One region of the Bacillus sp. P4_E1 genome, then DNA from elsewhere that is predicted to be linked to it. Evidence: a T-box and tRNA genes for the amino acid it is inferred to sense, from the RefSeq annotation. Region 1 holds a T-box; the other holds one or more tRNA genes.
What was found. The T-box of region 1 lies ahead of asnS (asparagine--tRNA ligase). A T-box ahead of a tRNA ligase gene usually reads a tRNA of that ligase, here a tRNA-Asn.
Positions count from the first base shown of each region.

Region 2: it has a tRNA-Asn gene. The T-box ahead of asnS (asparagine--tRNA ligase) is inferred to sense a tRNA for this amino acid. The anticodon was not compared.

Region 1 covers NZ_JBFUIV010000013.1:21,951-33,931, reverse strand. Annotated here, with positions in the region: gene pheS (phenylalanine--tRNA ligase subunit alpha) at 1-9, shown strand, start outside; gene pheT (phenylalanine--tRNA ligase subunit beta) at 28-2,448, shown strand; T-box leader at 2,684-2,935, shown strand; gene asnS (asparagine--tRNA ligase) at 2,988-4,379, shown strand; gene AC1DS7_RS18505 (SDR family oxidoreductase) at 4,553-5,455, shown strand; gene AC1DS7_RS18500 (YuzL family protein) at 5,538-5,672, shown strand; gene rnhC (ribonuclease HIII) at 5,889-6,827, opposite strand; gene zapA (cell division protein ZapA) at 6,951-7,220, shown strand; gene AC1DS7_RS18485 (CvpA family protein) at 7,223-7,762, shown strand; gene polX (DNA polymerase/3'-5' exonuclease PolX) at 7,818-9,536, shown strand; gene AC1DS7_RS18475 (endonuclease MutS2) at 9,556-11,916, shown strand.
Region 2 covers NZ_JBFUIV010000021.1:88-4,251, forward strand. Annotated here, with positions in the region: partial or broken rRNA gene AC1DS7_RS23220 (16S ribosomal RNA) at 1-67, opposite strand, end outside; tRNA gene AC1DS7_RS23225 (tRNA-Gly) at 144-214, opposite strand; tRNA gene AC1DS7_RS23230 (tRNA-Pro) at 216-292, opposite strand; tRNA gene AC1DS7_RS23235 (tRNA-Arg) at 296-372, opposite strand; tRNA gene AC1DS7_RS23240 (tRNA-Leu) at 469-551, opposite strand; tRNA gene AC1DS7_RS23245 (tRNA-Lys) at 568-640, opposite strand; tRNA gene AC1DS7_RS23250 (tRNA-Gln) at 646-720, opposite strand; tRNA gene AC1DS7_RS23255 (tRNA-Asp) at 808-883, opposite strand; tRNA gene AC1DS7_RS23260 (tRNA-Met) at 887-963, opposite strand; tRNA gene AC1DS7_RS23265 (tRNA-Val) at 988-1,063, opposite strand; tRNA gene AC1DS7_RS23270 (tRNA-Glu) at 1,068-1,142, opposite strand; tRNA gene AC1DS7_RS23275 (tRNA-Ser) at 1,151-1,241, opposite strand; tRNA gene AC1DS7_RS23280 (tRNA-Asn) at 1,245-1,319, opposite strand; gene AC1DS7_RS23285 (SprT family protein) at 1,434-1,889, opposite strand; gene cmpA (cortex morphogenetic protein CmpA) at 2,100-2,216, shown strand; gene AC1DS7_RS23295 (Tex family protein) at 2,274-4,164, opposite strand, start outside.

The DNA.
Region 1 (11,981 bases):
CGAGCGTAAGGGAAGGAGAGGATAAATATGTTCGTATCATATCGTTGGTTACAAGAGTATGTAGATATTAAAGATGTAACAGCACAAGAACTAGCAGACAAAATCACGAAAAGTGGTATTGAAGTAGAAGGTGTTGAAGTATTAAATAAAGGTGTAAAAGGTGTTGTAGTTGGTCACGTATTAGAATGTGAAAAACACCCAGAAGCTGATAAATTAAGCAAATGCTTAATCGATATCGGTGAAGAAGAACCGGTTCAAATTATTTGTGGAGCTGCTAACATTGCAAAAGGTTTAAAAGTACCAGTTGCAAAAGTTGGCGCTGTACTTCCTGGTAACTTCAAAATTAAAAAAGCAAAACTACGCGGGGAAGCTTCTCACGGTATGGTTTGTGCTCTTCAAGAGCTTGGTATCGATGGGAAATTCGTTGCGAAAGAATATGCAGACGGTATCTTCATCTTCCCAAGTGATGCTGAAGTTGGTGCAGATGCACTTGAAATTTTAAATTTAAATGATGAAGTACTTGAGCTTGGTTTAACACCAAACCGTGCAGATTGCTTAAACATGTTAGGTGTTGCATATGAAGTAGCTGCTATTTACGGCCGTGAAGTAAAACTTCCAGCTATCGACTTACAAGAAACAGCAGAAAAAACTTCTGATTACATTTCTGTAAGTGTAGAAGCGAAAGAAGAAAACCCATTATATATTGCAAAAATGGTGAAGAACGTAAAGATTGGTCCATCACCAATGTGGATGCAAACTCGTCTTATGGCAGCTGGCATTCGTCCAATTAGTAATGTAGTTGATATTACAAACTACATTTTAATGGAATACGGTCAACCGTTACATGCATTCGATTACGATAAATTAGGTTCAAAAGAAATCGTTGTTCGTCTTGCAAAAGAAGGCGAAAAGATTCAAACATTAGATGCTCAAGAACGTACGTTACAAAGCCACCATCTTGTAATTACAAACGGCACAAAAGCGTTAGCTGTTGCTGGTGTAATGGGCGGAGCGGATTCTGAAGTTGATAGCGAGACAGTAAACGTTCTAATTGAGTCTGCATACTTTGCAGGTCAAACAGTGCGTCGTACATCAAAAGACTTAGGTCTTCGTAGCGAATCAAGTGCACGTTTTGAAAAAGGAATCGACCCAACACGTACATTTGAAGCAATTCAACATGCAGCTGCTTTAATGGCAAAATACGCTGGTGGAGAAGCACTTGAAGGTGTAGTAGAAGCTGATAACTTACAAGTACAAGAACGTACAGTATCTGTTACAGCTGAAAAAGTAAATCGTGTATTAGGTACAGATATTTCTGCGAGTGAAATGGGTACAATGTTCACAAACTTAAAATTCCCATTCACAGAAGTAGAAGGAACATTCCATGTAAATGTACCAGCACGTCGTCCTGACATTACAATTTCAGAAGACTTAGTAGAAGAAGTAGGTCGTCTGTATGGTTATGATCACATTCCAGTTACATTACCATCTGGAACAATGACACGTGGTAAATTAACATCAGCACAAACGAAACGTCGTAAAGTACGCCGCTTCCTAGAAGGTGCTGGTTTATATGAAGCAATCACATATTCATTAACAAGCGCTGACAAAGCGAAACAATATATGGTTGAGCCGAACGAAAAAGCTCCTGTCAATCTTGCGCTTCCAATGAGCGAAGAGCGTAGCCAACTTCGTTTAAGCTTAGTGCCACAATTGTTAGAAGCAGTTTCATACAATGTTGCACGTAAAAACGACAGCGTTGCATTATATGAAGTAGGTTCTATCTTCTTACCAACAGAAGCAGGAGAACTTCCGAAAGAAGAACAACATCTTGCAGGTGTTATGACAGGTCTTGCTCTTCACCATGCATGGCAAGGTGAGAAGAAAGTTGTAGACTTCTTCGTTGTTAAAGGTGTATTAGAAGGATTATTCGACGTACTTGGCGTGGCAAATCAAATCACTTATGCACCAGCAAAACGTGAAGGTATGCACCCAGGCCGTACTGCTGACATCGTATTAGATGGTGAAGCAATCGGATTCATCGGTCAATTGCACCCGGAAACAGAAAAACAATTAGATGTGAAAAATACATTCGTATTCGAATTATCTCTTGCAAAAGTATTCGGTGCAGACGCTGAGGGAACTTACTACTCAGCAATTCCACGTTTCCCATCTATGACACGTGATATGGCTGTTGTAGTAACAACAGAAACAAAAGCTGGTGAAATGAAGCAAGTCATTGCTGAAGCTGGCGGAGAACTTCTGAAAGACGTAGCACTATTCGACTTATACGAAGGTGAAAAAATGGAAGAAGGCAGGAAATCACTTGCATTCTCTATGAACTACTTCGATGCAGAACGTACATTAACAGACGAAGAAGTAACAGAAGCACATAACCGTGTATTAACAGCGGTAGAAGAGAAATTTGGTGCGGAGTTACGTAAGTAATAAAAAATTGCCGGATTAAGTCCGGCAATTTTTTTTATGGCACGATTGTCGGAAAATGTCGGTAAGTCGATATATTATAAAAATCGCCGATATATTTGGAGTTATGATCGATATATTATAAAAATCGCTGATATATTTGGAGTTACGGTCGATATATTGCGAAAATCGCTGATATATTTTCTGGCATCTTGCATCTTTCTCTCGAATGTAGTACATTAATTTTAGTTTAACAAAACGAAAGACGATGATAAGGAAAAGTAGTATATACTATAATCCAAAGCGAGTCAGGGACGGTGAGAGCCTGATGAGGCGGTATATGTGAAGAACACCTTGGAGTTGCTAACCGAAATTGAAACTTGTATTCAAGAGTAGACTTAGACGGGAATCCGGCCTGTTACAAACCGGGAAGTATGTATTACATACGAGTTAAAGTTGGTCTTTATGACAAATTGGGTGGTACCGCGAAGTTTAACCTTTCGTCCCTTTATGGATGAAAGGTTTTTTTGTATTTAAATATATGAGTAAAGGAGAATTTTACTATGGAAAACACATTAGTAAAAAGTCTGTATAGAGATACAGATAAATACGCAGATCAAACAGTACAAGTATCGGGTTGGATTCGTAACTTACGTGATTCAAAAGCATTTGGTTTCATCGAATTAAACGACGGTAGCTTCTTCAAAGGTGTTCAAATCGTTTTCGATACAGAATTAGAGAACTTCAAAGAAATTGCAAAGCTTCCACTAAGCTCTTCAGTTAAAGTAGAAGGTAAAGTAATTGCAACGCCTGGAGCGAAGCAACCATTTGAAATTAAAGCAGAAAAAATTGATATCGAGGGCTTATCAGACTCTGATTACCCACTTCAAAAGAAGCGTCATACGTTTGAATATTTACGTACAATCGCTCACTTACGTCCAAGAACAAATGCATTCTCTGCAACGTTCCGTGTGCGTTCTATCGCAGCATTTGCGATTCACCAGTTCTTCCAAGAGCGTGGATTCGTACATGTTCACACACCAATCATCACTGGTAGTGATACAGAAGGTGCAGGCGAAATGTTCCGCGTAACAACGCAAGATTTAAACAACGTACCTAAAGGTGAAGACGGACAAGTTGACGAATCAAAAGACTTCTTCGGTAAAGAAACAAACTTAACAGTAAGTGGACAGCTTAATGCTGAAGCTTATGCGTTAGCATTCCGTGATGTGTACACATTCGGTCCTACATTCCGTGCAGAAAACTCAAACACAACTCGCCACGCAGCTGAGTTCTGGATGGTTGAGCCTGAGATTGCATTCGCTGAGTTAGGCGATGTAATGGATCTTACAGAAGATATGCTGAAATATGCAATGAAATACGTACTAGAGCATGCACCAGAAGAAATGGACTTCTTCAACAGCTTCGTTGATAAAACAGTTCTAGAGCGCATGAACAACGTAATCAACTCTGACTTCGGTCGCATCACTTATACAGAAGCAATTAAAGTACTTCAAGAATCAGGTGCTGAATTCAAATACCCAGTAGAATGGGGTATTGACTTACAAACAGAGCACGAAAGATACTTATCAGAAGAAATCTTCAAACGCCCTGTATTCGTAACTGACTATCCGAAAGACATTAAAGCATTCTACATGCGTATGAACGAAGATGGTAAAACAGTAGCAGCTACTGACCTTCTAGTTCCTGGCATCGGCGAATTAATCGGCGGAAGTCAACGTGAAGAAAGAATGGACGTTTTAGTAGACAGAATTAAAGAATTAGGTATGAACGAAGAGGACTACTGGTGGTACTTAGAACTTAGAAAATACGGCGGTACAAAACACGCTGGATTCGGTCTAGGTTTCGAGCGCTTCCTAATGTACATTACTGGCATGGCTAACATCCGTGACGTAATTCCATTCCCAAGAACTCCAGGTTCTTCTGAGTTTTAAGATATAAAAAAGCGAGAGGATTTCCTCTCGCTTTTTTTATTGGAAAGGGTGTAACTACAAGCCGAATTTTATAAAGTATTTCACGATTGGAAAAGATGTTGTTCATAGTTCCCTTCCCACTTCATATATAAGTAAAACGAATGCGACATTTATAGGGAAGGGGTTTTTGTACAATGGGAGAAATTCCAAGTCATACAAAGTGGACATTGCGTGACAAGTATATAGTGATCACTGGTGCAACAAGTGGTATTGGATTAGCGGCAGCTAAGGTATTTGCAGAACGCGGTGCCAAACTAGGAATCATTGCACGTAACGAAGCAAAAGCGAATGATGTTATGACTCAAATTAAAAATGTAACGAATGGGAATGCAGTGGTAGATATATTTTTAGCTGATATGGCTTCCCAACAATCTATACGCCGGGTAGCTACTGATATTTTAGAAAGGTGTCCGAGAATAGATATATTAGTGAATAATGCTGGTGCTTTATTTCAAACAAGGCAGCTTACGAAGGACGGTTTGGAGATGACCTGGGCGGTAAACCATTTAGGTCCATTCTTACTCACTAATTTGTTGTTGGAGCGTTTAAAAGAAAGTGCTCCTGCTCGTGTCATTACCACTGCATCTCACGGTCACAAAATGGCTAAAAAGGGAATTGACTTCGGTGATCTAGATGCAGAACAACTTTATCGCGGTGTTAAGAAGTTCATGGGCGGTCCCACAATGCGTTATGCGCAAACAAAACTGGCTAACATTTTATTCACCTCTGAATTGGCACAGCGGTTGGAGGGAACGAGTGTTAGTGCCTATAGCTTTGATCCAGGGCTAGTGGATACGAATTTTAACCAGGACAATGGTCTGGTTGCTCGCTTAACTATGGCAGCAATGAAACCTTTCTCTCGTACACCCGAGGAAGGTGCTGAAACTCTAATATGGCTAGCAGAATCAACTGGATTTACTGATCATAGTGGTTATTACTATGCCGATAAGCAAATAGGAAAAATGTCTGAAGCTGCCTTGGATAAGGATGCCGCAAAACGTCTATGGGACATTAGTGAAAAACAGACAGGAGGATAAAAGAGTAGCCAGTATATGTTCAGATGGTTATGCTGAATAGTTTTTTACTCTTAAGTGAAAAGTAATCTTGGGGGTGATTGTAATGAGTAAGAAAGTGAAAACAGACCATTCTAGATCAAGCTTAGGTTCTCCGGAAGTGGAAGGACAAGGAACGACTACGCATGAAACGGGTTCTTATAAAGTACCTTCATCAAATAAGAAGCAGAAACGAAGTTAAACATAAAAAGGGAGTCATGGAGACTCTCTTTTTTTAGGTGAATAGTGAATATATATCGTCCTAAATTTAAATATATATCGATATAACGAAGAAGTGCGACAAAAATAGGAACGTGTGAGATTCTATTTATCCATTTTTCATCCATAAAAGGCGAAAAGAATTCAATTCTTTTCGCCTTGTTTAGTTCATTCATATCCTGTCGATACTAAAAAGTAGTTATTTTTTTAATAAGCGAAACGCCTTCTCTGTATTAGCAAAATGCACTTTCACAAATTCAGGTAGTCTTTCTTTACCGACTTTTTGAATTAATTTAGCAGCGGCAATATCAACTTGTTTACCAGCACCTTTCGGAAGTTGCATACCAGCTTTTTTGCTTAGTTCGTCAAATTGTTTTACGAATGAGTAACGAGCTAAAATGGAAGCGGCGGCTACTGCTAAATGGACACTTTCACCTTTTGTAGCGAAGTAAACATTTTCACGCTGTACCTGTTTTTGTTTCGATAAATATTTATAGTATGTATCAGGCTGTGTAAATTGGTCGATTAAGATACCCTCAGGTGTTGTAGGTGCAATTTTAGCCAATAAGTTTGTGATGGCTTTGTTATGTAGTAAAGCTTTTAGTTTACCTTGGTTGTTTCCTTTATCAAATAGCTCGTTATATTTTTCATTATGAAGAACGAGGGAGCTGTAAGGAACAACGTGAAGGAGTTGTTTTGCAATCTCAGCAATTTGAGCATCATTTAAGTTTTTGGAGTCTTTTACACCGAGTTCTTTTAAAAGTGGAATTTGCTTCGCATCCACATATACAGCAACAACTGTCATCGGTCCAAAGAAATCTCCAGTACCTACTTCATCGGACCCTAAAATCGACATTGTACCAATAGAAGAAGGTGGTGCATATTGATGCGAATTGACCGATTTTTTTACAGCGGATTTTGGTGTTTGAGAGACAGTTTGCCAACGAGAAGCCTCTGCTTCAGCACGTCCACCTTGAAACATTACTTTTCCTGATTTATAAGCTGTAATTGTGCAAGATGGAACCTTTGCCATAAAGATACCGCCTTGCGGAATTTTGGGGCTAAGTGCTTGTTTGTATTGTTGTTTCATGTCTTCAATTACTGTAGAACTTGTTTGTATTACGATAGAATTTGACAAAATGGTCGCTCCTTTTTTATGTTGTTATTTTTATCATATCGGATTGTTCTTTCTGTTTCCATATTATGATGGTTCATGGTATGATAAACTTTAGGATTCTGTACGTGATTGGAGGCCGGTGAGTTGTCACAACAAAAGGGAAATAAAAGTCGAATTAATGTAGAAATATATGGCCAACAGTATTCAGTTGTTGGCGATGAAAGTACAAGTCATATCCGCATGGTAGCAGCGATTGTGGATGATAAAATGCGCGAACTCAATGCCAAGAATCCTTCGCTTGATACGAGTAGACTAGCGGTATTGACGGCGGTAAACGTCATACACGATTACATAAAATTAAAAGAAGAACATGAGAAGTTGAAAGAAAGTATGACACAAAAAGGAATGGAATAAACATGATTGATATTATTATCATTTTATTGCTTGTTATGGGATTTTTCCTCGGTTTACGCAGAGGATTTATTTTGCAACTTGTAAAGTTAACAAGCTTTATTATCGCATACCTCGTTGCATACTGGTACTGTAAAGATTTAGCGCCAACGCTTGCGAAATTTATTCCGTATCCATTCGATAAGAATGTATCTGTTCCAGAATGGATAGATGCGAATAATATTGAGGGTGTCTTCTATCAAGCAATTGCGTTTATTGTATTATTTATTATTACAAAAATCGCACTTTCACTACTTGGTAATTTACTGAATATGTTTGCAGAAATCCCAGTTTTAAAGCAAGTCAATGCGGTTGCTGGGGCACTTCTTGGCTTTTTAGAAGTGTATATCATTCTGTTTGTCTTAATTATTGTTGGAACAATTCTTCCAATTGAACAAATACAAACACCATTACAAAAATCATCAATTAGCAAAATAATTGTAGACGATACACCGATTCTTTCTGAAAAGGTGAAGGAACTATGGCAGACAGGTAGCAGAGTGTAACTTCTCTTTTTTCGGAAAGAGAAGTTTTTTTCTATGAAAGAAAGGCGGGGAAATGATGAAAGTGAATAAAAAACAAGTTATCAAATTACTAGAGACAATTGGCCTATTTATGGAACTAAAGGGCGCGAATCCATTTAAAATATCTGCATTCCGTAAAGCGGCGGCAGCACTAGAAAGTGATGACCGTAGTCTTTCTGAAATTGAAGATTTCACAAAGATTCCAGGTATCGGAAAAGGAACAGCAGCAGTTATTCAAGAATATATAGAATCGGGAACATCTGAAGTACTACAAGAACTTGAAAAAGAAGTACCAAGCAGTTTATTACCACTATTAAAACTACCAGGCCTTGGTGGTAAGAAGGTGGCCAAGTTATACAAAGAACTTGGTGTTGTTGATATGGAAACGTTAAAAGCTGTTTGTGAAGAAAATAAAGTACAAGCTTTAGCTGGATTCGGTAAGAAAACAGAAGAGAAAATATTAGAAGCAATTGATCAAGTAGGCTCTCGTCCAGAGCGTTTACCAATTGCGATGGTATTGCCTATTGCCGGGGAAATAGAGGGGAAATTGTCGAATGTTGCTGAAATAATTCGTTTCTCACGCGCTGGTAGTTTACGCCGTGTTCGTGAGACAGTGAAGGACTTAGATTTCATCATTGCAACGACAGAGCCAGCAGTAGTGCGTGAACATTTACTACAATTTGATAATATGATTGAAGTGATTGCAAGTGGAGATACGAAAGTATCTGTTCGTCTTCAATATGAATATGATATTTCAATTGACTTCCGCTTAGTAAAACCAGAAGAATTTATTACAACTCTTCACCATTTCACAGGATCAAAAGACCATAACGTAAAAATGCGCCAAATTGCGAAAGATAGAGGCGAAAAAATTAGTGAATACGGTGTGGAAATCTTAGAGACAGGTGAAGTGAAAACATTCGAAACAGAAGAAGCATTCTTCGCCCACTTTGGCCTTCCATTCATCCCACCAGAAGTGCGTGAAGATGGAAAAGAAATTGAATTAATTAAAGAGTATCCGAACTTAATTCAGTTCTCTGATATACAGGGTGATTTACATATGCATACAACGTGGAGTGACGGTGCTTTTTCAATTGAAGAAATGGTACAAGCGTGCCGCGCTCGTGGATATAAATTTATGGCAATTACTGATCACTCGCAATACTTGAAAGTAGCGAACGGTTTAACGAAAGAGCGTCTTCGTGAACAAGCGAAAGAAATTGAACGTATGAATGAAAAGTATCCAGACATTACAATTTTGCGCGGGATTGAAATGGACATTTTACCAGATGCGACACTTGATTTTGACGATGAAGTATTAGCAGAACTAGATTATGTCATTGGAGCCATTCACTCTAGCTTCTCACAAGACCGTGAAACGATTATGAAGCGTCTTCGCACTGCACTTGAGAATAAGCATGTCACAATGATTGCCCATCCGACAGGACGTCTTCTTGGGCGCCGTGAGGGTTACGATGTAGATACAGATTTATTAATCCAGCTCGCAAAAGAAACAAATACAGTTTTAGAATTAAATGCAAATCCAAACCGTCTAGATTTAAGCGCGAAATTATTAAAACAAGCACAAGATGCTGGTGTAAAAGTAGCGATTAATACGGATGCCCATACACTTGAAATGTTAGAAGATATGGAAACAGGTGTAGCAGCAGCGCGTAAAGGTTGGATTCAAAAAGATAACGTGATTAACACATGGGATATTGAACGTTTATTAGACTATATTAAACGTAATAAGTAATACAGGGGGGACCTGCAACATGTTAGAACGAACGTTGCGTGTATTAGAATATAATAAAGTAAAAGAACAATTACTTGAACATACAGCATCTTCACTTGGTCGTGATAAAGTGAAGAATTTAGTGCCAAGCACAGATTTTGAAGAAATTGTGGAATTGCAAGAAACAACGGATGAGGCAGCGAAAGTCATCCGTTTAAAAGGACATGTACCACTTGGAGGGATTTCTGATATTCGTGCAAATATTAAGCGTGCGAAAATTGGAAGTATGTTAAGTACTCATGAATTAATTGAAATCGCAAGTACGATGTACGGTAGTCGCCAAATGAAACGTTTCATTGACGATATGATTGACAACGGTGTTGAGCTTCCAATTTTAGAAACACATGTCGCACAAATTGTGTCTTTATATGATTTAGAAAAGAAGATTACAAATTGTATTGGTGACGGCGGTGAAGTAGTCGATAGCGCAAGTGACAAATTGCGTGGTATTCGTAATCAAATTCGTACTGCGGAAAGCCGTATTCGTGAGAAATTAGAAAACATGACGCGTTCTTCAAACGCGCAAAAAATGTTATCAGATGCAATTGTAACGATTCGTAACGAACGCTACGTAATCCCGGTAAAACAAGAATACCGCGGCGTATATGGTGGTATTGTTCACGATCAATCTGCTTCTGGACAAACATTATTTATCGAACCGCAAGTAATCGTGGAATTAAATAACGCACTTCAAGAAGCACGTGTGAAAGAAAAACAAGAAGTAGAACGCATTTTAATGATGTTAACGGAAGAAGTAGCAGTGGAAGCTGATATTGTTTTATCAAACGTAGAAGTAGTTGCAAATCTTGATTTTATTTTTGCGAAAGCTCTTTATGCGAAGCGAATTAAAGCGACGAAGCCAATCGTAAATAATGAACGCTACATGGATTTAAAACAAGCACGCCATCCGCTTATTGATCCGGAAATTATCGTGCCAAATAACATTATGCTTGGTAAAGACTTTACAACAATCGTTATTACAGGACCGAATACAGGTGGTAAAACAGTTACACTTAAAACAGTCGGTATTTGTGTCTTAATGGCGCAATCTGGTCTTCATATCCCAGTAATGGATGAATCAGAGATATGTGTATTTAAAAACATCTTTGCTGATATCGGTGATGAGCAATCGATTGAACAAAATTTAAGTACATTCTCTTCTCATATGGTAAACATTGTAGATATTTTAGAAAAAGCTGATTTTGAAAGTTTAGTCCTATTTGATGAATTAGGTGCTGGGACAGATCCGCAAGAAGGGGCTGCACTAGCGATTTCTATTTTAGATGAAGTATGTAACCGTGGTGCTCGCGTTGTTGCAACGACGCATTACCCAGAATTAAAAGCATATGGATACAATCGTGAGCAAGTTATTAATGCGAGCGTTGAGTTCGATGTGAATACATTAAGCCCAACGTACAAATTATTAATCGGTGTACCAGGACGTAGTAACGCCTTTGAAATTTCGAAGCGTCTTGGTTTGTCTGATCGCGTTATTGATCGCGCTCGTAACCATATTAGTACAGATACGAACAAAATCGAAAATATGATTGCAAAGCTAGAAGAAAGCCAAAAAAATGCAGAGCGCGAACGAAAAGAAGCGGAAGAGCATCGTAAGCAATCTGAAAAACTTCATCGTGAATTACAACGTCAAATTATTGAATTTAACGATGAGCGCGATGAAAAATTATTAAAAGCGCAAAAAGAAGGGGAAGAAAAAGTCGAAGCTGCAAAGCAAGAAGCAGAAGGCATTATTCAAGAACTTCGTCAATTGCGTAAAGCACAGCTTATAAACGTGAAAGACCATGAGCTTATTGAAGCGAAGAGCCGTCTAGAAGGTGCGGCGCCAGAGCTTGTGAAGAAACAAAAAGTAAACGTGAAAAACACAGCGCCAAAACAACAGTTACGATCAGGTGATGAAGTAAAAGTGTTAACGTTCGGTCAAAAAGGTCAATTGCTTGAAAAAGTAAGTGATACAGAGTGGAGCGTACAAATTGGTATTCTGAAGATGAAAGTGAAAGAATCCAATATGGAATACATTAATACACCGAAGCAAACTGAGAAAAAAGCAGTCGCAAGTGTGAAGGGTAGAGATTATCACGTGTCGTTAGAGCTAGACCTTCGCGGCGAACGTTATGAAGATGCAATGATGCGCGTTGAAAAATATTTAGACGATGCACAGCTTGCAAGCTATCCTCGTGTATCAATTATTCACGGTAAAGGAACAGGAGCGCTTCGCCAAGGTGTACAAGATTACTTGAAGAAACATCGCGGTGTGAAAACCTACCGCTACGGTGACATGGGCGAGGGAGGCCTAGGCGTAACAGTTGTCGAATTAAAATAGCAAACAACCAAACAAAAGGGGAAACCATTATATGTTTATGGACAAACTTGCAAAAGTATTGTTAG
Region 2 (4,164 bases), on a different contig from region 1:
GCTCGACTTGCATGTATTAGGCACGCCGCCAGCGTTCATCCTGAGCCAGGATCAAACTCTCCAATAAAGTTAGTTTGTCTAGCATCTAAAAATAAAAATTGACGTTCACGTTGTTTGTTTCGTTCAGTTTTCAAAGAACTAAAAGCGGGTGAAGAGAATCGAACTCTCGACCAGAGCTTGGAAGGCTCTTGTTTTACCACTAAACTACACCCGCGTGGTCGGGAAGACAGGATTTGAACCTGCGACCCCCTGGTCCCAAACCAGGTGCTCTACCAAGCTGAGCCACTTCCCGTTATGGCGCGCCCGAGAGGAGTCGAACCCCTAACCTCTTGATCCGTAGTCAAACGCTCTATCCAATTGAGCTACGGGCGCTTATTCATGATGTTTTTTCGTCGTTGTATTTTGGCGACTCAATTATCTTACCATACTACATTTTCAAATGCAAGTACTTTTTAAAAGATTTTTTGATGCGGCCGAGAGGACTTGAACCTCCACGGGGTTTCCCCCACTAGGCCCTCAACCTAGCGCGTCTGCCGTTCCGCCACGACCGCGCGGAAAAAACAAAAGTGAGCCATGAAGGATTCGAACCTTCGACCCTCTGATTAAAAGTCAGATGCTCTACCAACTGAGCTAATGGCTCGTAAATGGCTGGGCTAGCTGGATTCGAACCAGCGCATGACGGAGTCAAAGTCCGTTGCCTTACCGCTTGGCTATAGCCCATCGAAATAGTTATCTTCTTTTCAAAGACAAATGTTATTTTACCATAATGTCCAATAAAAAACAACTGCTATATAGCAGAAGTTAAAATGGCGGTCCCGACCGGGGTCGAACCGGCGATCTCCTGCGTGACAGGCAGGCATGTTAACCACTACACCACGGGACCATTTGGTTGCGGGGACAGGATTTGAACCTGCGACCTTCGGGTTATGAGCCCGACGAGCTACCGTACTGCTCCACCCCGCGATAATATTATTTATATAATTTATATGGTGGAGGATGACGGGATCGAACCGCCGACCCCCTGCTTGTAAGGCAGGTGCTCTCCCAGCTGAGCTAATCCTCCGAAGTGGTGACCCGTACGGGATTCGAACCCGTGTTACCGCCGTGAAAGGGCGGTGTCTTAACCACTTGACCAACGGGCCAATATGTATGGCAGAGAAGAAGGGATTCGAACCCTCGCACCGCGTTAGCGATCTACTCCCTTAGCAGGGGAGCCCCTTGAGCCACTTGGGTACTTCTCTGTATGGCTCCGCAGGTAGGACTCGAACCTACGACCGATCGGTTAACAGCCGATAGCTCTACCACTGAGCTACTGCGGAATAATGAAGACAATTTGTATCTTATAAAAATTCTCATCGTAAGTCAAGAAGTTTTTTCACAACATCTTGCGCAAACGTGACATGTTTATAATATACTGGATTGCGTTTTCACTGTCAAGATGTTTTCACTACCAGTTTTAGTTGTCCTTTACACTTTCCACATACATATCTTTGTGTATTTATTTGACGTCTTCTTACATATTGAAAAGAACACCCCATACATTCATACATAGAAACTCTCATTTCCTCCTCACTAATCATTCGTTTACAAAAACGTGGTGCACCTACTTTCTTTAATAACTCACGAAAATCTCTATCTCGATGCTTATACCCTTTTCCTGTGATATGTAAGTGATAATGACAAAGTTCATGTTTAACAATCCCGACTAACTCTTCTTTTCCATATACTTCGTAATATCGATAATTCAATTCTATATTATGATTCTTCAATAGATAACGCCCACCAGTTGTACGTAACCTACTATTAAACATCGCTTTATGTAAAAACGGCATTCCAAAGCATTGTAACGATACCTCTTCCACTAACCGCTGAATTTCTTGCTCATCCATTCTCATTCCTCCTAAACTAAAAAATATTTCCACACTTTTCTCCCTTCTTATACATATAGTAAATAGTACATATACCCATCCTCATTCAAGAAGCGTGATTTCTAAAAATGCAGCATTGCTAGAAATCCACTCACCAACCTCTCATCAAAGTTACTTTAGCTAAAAGGAGCTACTTTTTTTGAGAGCAGGATTAAACAAGGAGGGATTCCTATGCCCACGTGGCTAAAGAAACAAATGCAACGTGCATATTTTGAGAAAAACCGGTATCAAATCAAGTTACTAAATGAATGCTGGTTTTATTATAGTAAAATACATCAAAGCTCATAATCAATTAAACTTTCCAGTTCATAAAAAAAGAGCAGTTTCATCTGCTCTCTTTTCTTACTATTCAATCGGTAACATTGATAATGCAACACGACCTTTTTTCGTATCAATATCATCTACCCATACCTTTACAATTTGTCCCACGGATACAATATCTAATGGATGCTTTACAAATTGTTTGCTTAGTTTAGAAATATGCACTAAACCATCTTGCTTCACACCAATATCAACAAAGGCACCGAAATCAACAACATTGCGGATCGTTCCCTCTAATTCCATACCACGCTTTAAATCTTCTAATTTTAAAATCCCCTTTTTCAAAAGTGGCTTTGGCAACTCATCCCTCATATCTCGCTCCGGGCTAATTAAAGCATCCATAATATCAACTAATGTCGGCTCACCAATCTCCGTCTCTTGAGATAATTTAGAAATATCTACTCCTTCGAAACTCTTTTGCAAGTTTGGTTTCCCCACATCATTCTTTGATAACCCTAAGCTCTTCAATAGCAATTCAACATTTTTATATTGTTCCGGATGAATCCCTGTGCGATCTAACGGATTCGCTCCTTCTAATATACGTAAAAACCCGATACATTGTTCATATGTTTTTGCACCTAAACGTGGGATTTTCTTTAACTCAGTACGCTTCGTGAATTTCCCATCTTCCTCACGCTTAGCTACAATATTTTTCGCAACTGTTTTTGATAACCCCGAAACATATTGCAACAATGCAACTGAAGCTGTATTTACATTAACACCAACTCGGTTAACTGCCGTCTCTACTACAAATGTTAATGATTCATTTAATCGCTTTTGAGATACATCATGTTGATATTGTCCCACCCCAACAGATTTAGGGTCAATTTTCACAAGCTCTGCAAGTGGATCTTGTAGACGTCTCCCAATTGAAACAGCACTTCTTTCTTCAACCTGTAAATTTGGAAACTCCTCGCGAGCTACATCAGATGCTGAGTACACACTAGCACCCGCTTCATTTACAATAATGTAAAATACATCTCGCTCTACATTTTGTAATACATCTACTATAAATTCTTCCGTTTCCCTCGAAGCTGTACCATTTCCAATCGCTATCATTTCAACTTCATATTTATCTATAATTGAAATGATTTTCGTTTTTGCATCCTCATATTTACGAGCAGGCGGATGCGGATAAATAACATCTATGTGAAGAACTTTTCCTGTATCATCTACTACAGCTAATTTACAACCGGTTCTATATGCTGGATCTACCGCTAACACAACTTTCCCTTTCATCGGAGGTTGTAATAATAAATTACGTAAATTCTCAGAGAAAATATGAATCGCTTGTTCTTCGGCCGTTTCCATTAATTCTTTACGAATTTCTCTTTCTATTGAAGGTTGAATTAATCGCTTATATCCATCTTCCATCGCTAATTGTACATAATGCGCACTTTTAGAAGCTTCATCAAGAATCATTTTTTTATGTAAAAACTGAAGAATTTCTTCAATTGGCGTGATAACAGAAACTCTTAATACGTCTTCCTTTTCACCACGATTCATAGCTAGTACACGATGCGGCACTACTTTTTGCAACGGTTCTTCATAGCCATAATACATTTCATATATATTCTTTTCATCTTTTTCTTTATCTTTTACAGATGAAGACATAATCCCTTTTCGGAAAGTAGTATTGCGAATCCAACTACGATATGCCGCATTATCCGAAACAAGTTCCGCAATAATATCTTGCGCACCTTGCAACGCATCTTCTGCAGACGCCACTTCCTTTTCTGCATTAACAAATTCCATAGCCTTCTCTGCTGGATTTTCTTTTTTATATAATAATAGCCACTCAGCTAACGGTTCTAATCCCTTTTCTTTAGCAATTGTAGCTTTCGTTCTTCTTTTTTCTTTATATGGACGATATAAGTCTTCTACTTCTTGAAGTTTTGTTGCAGCAACAATATGA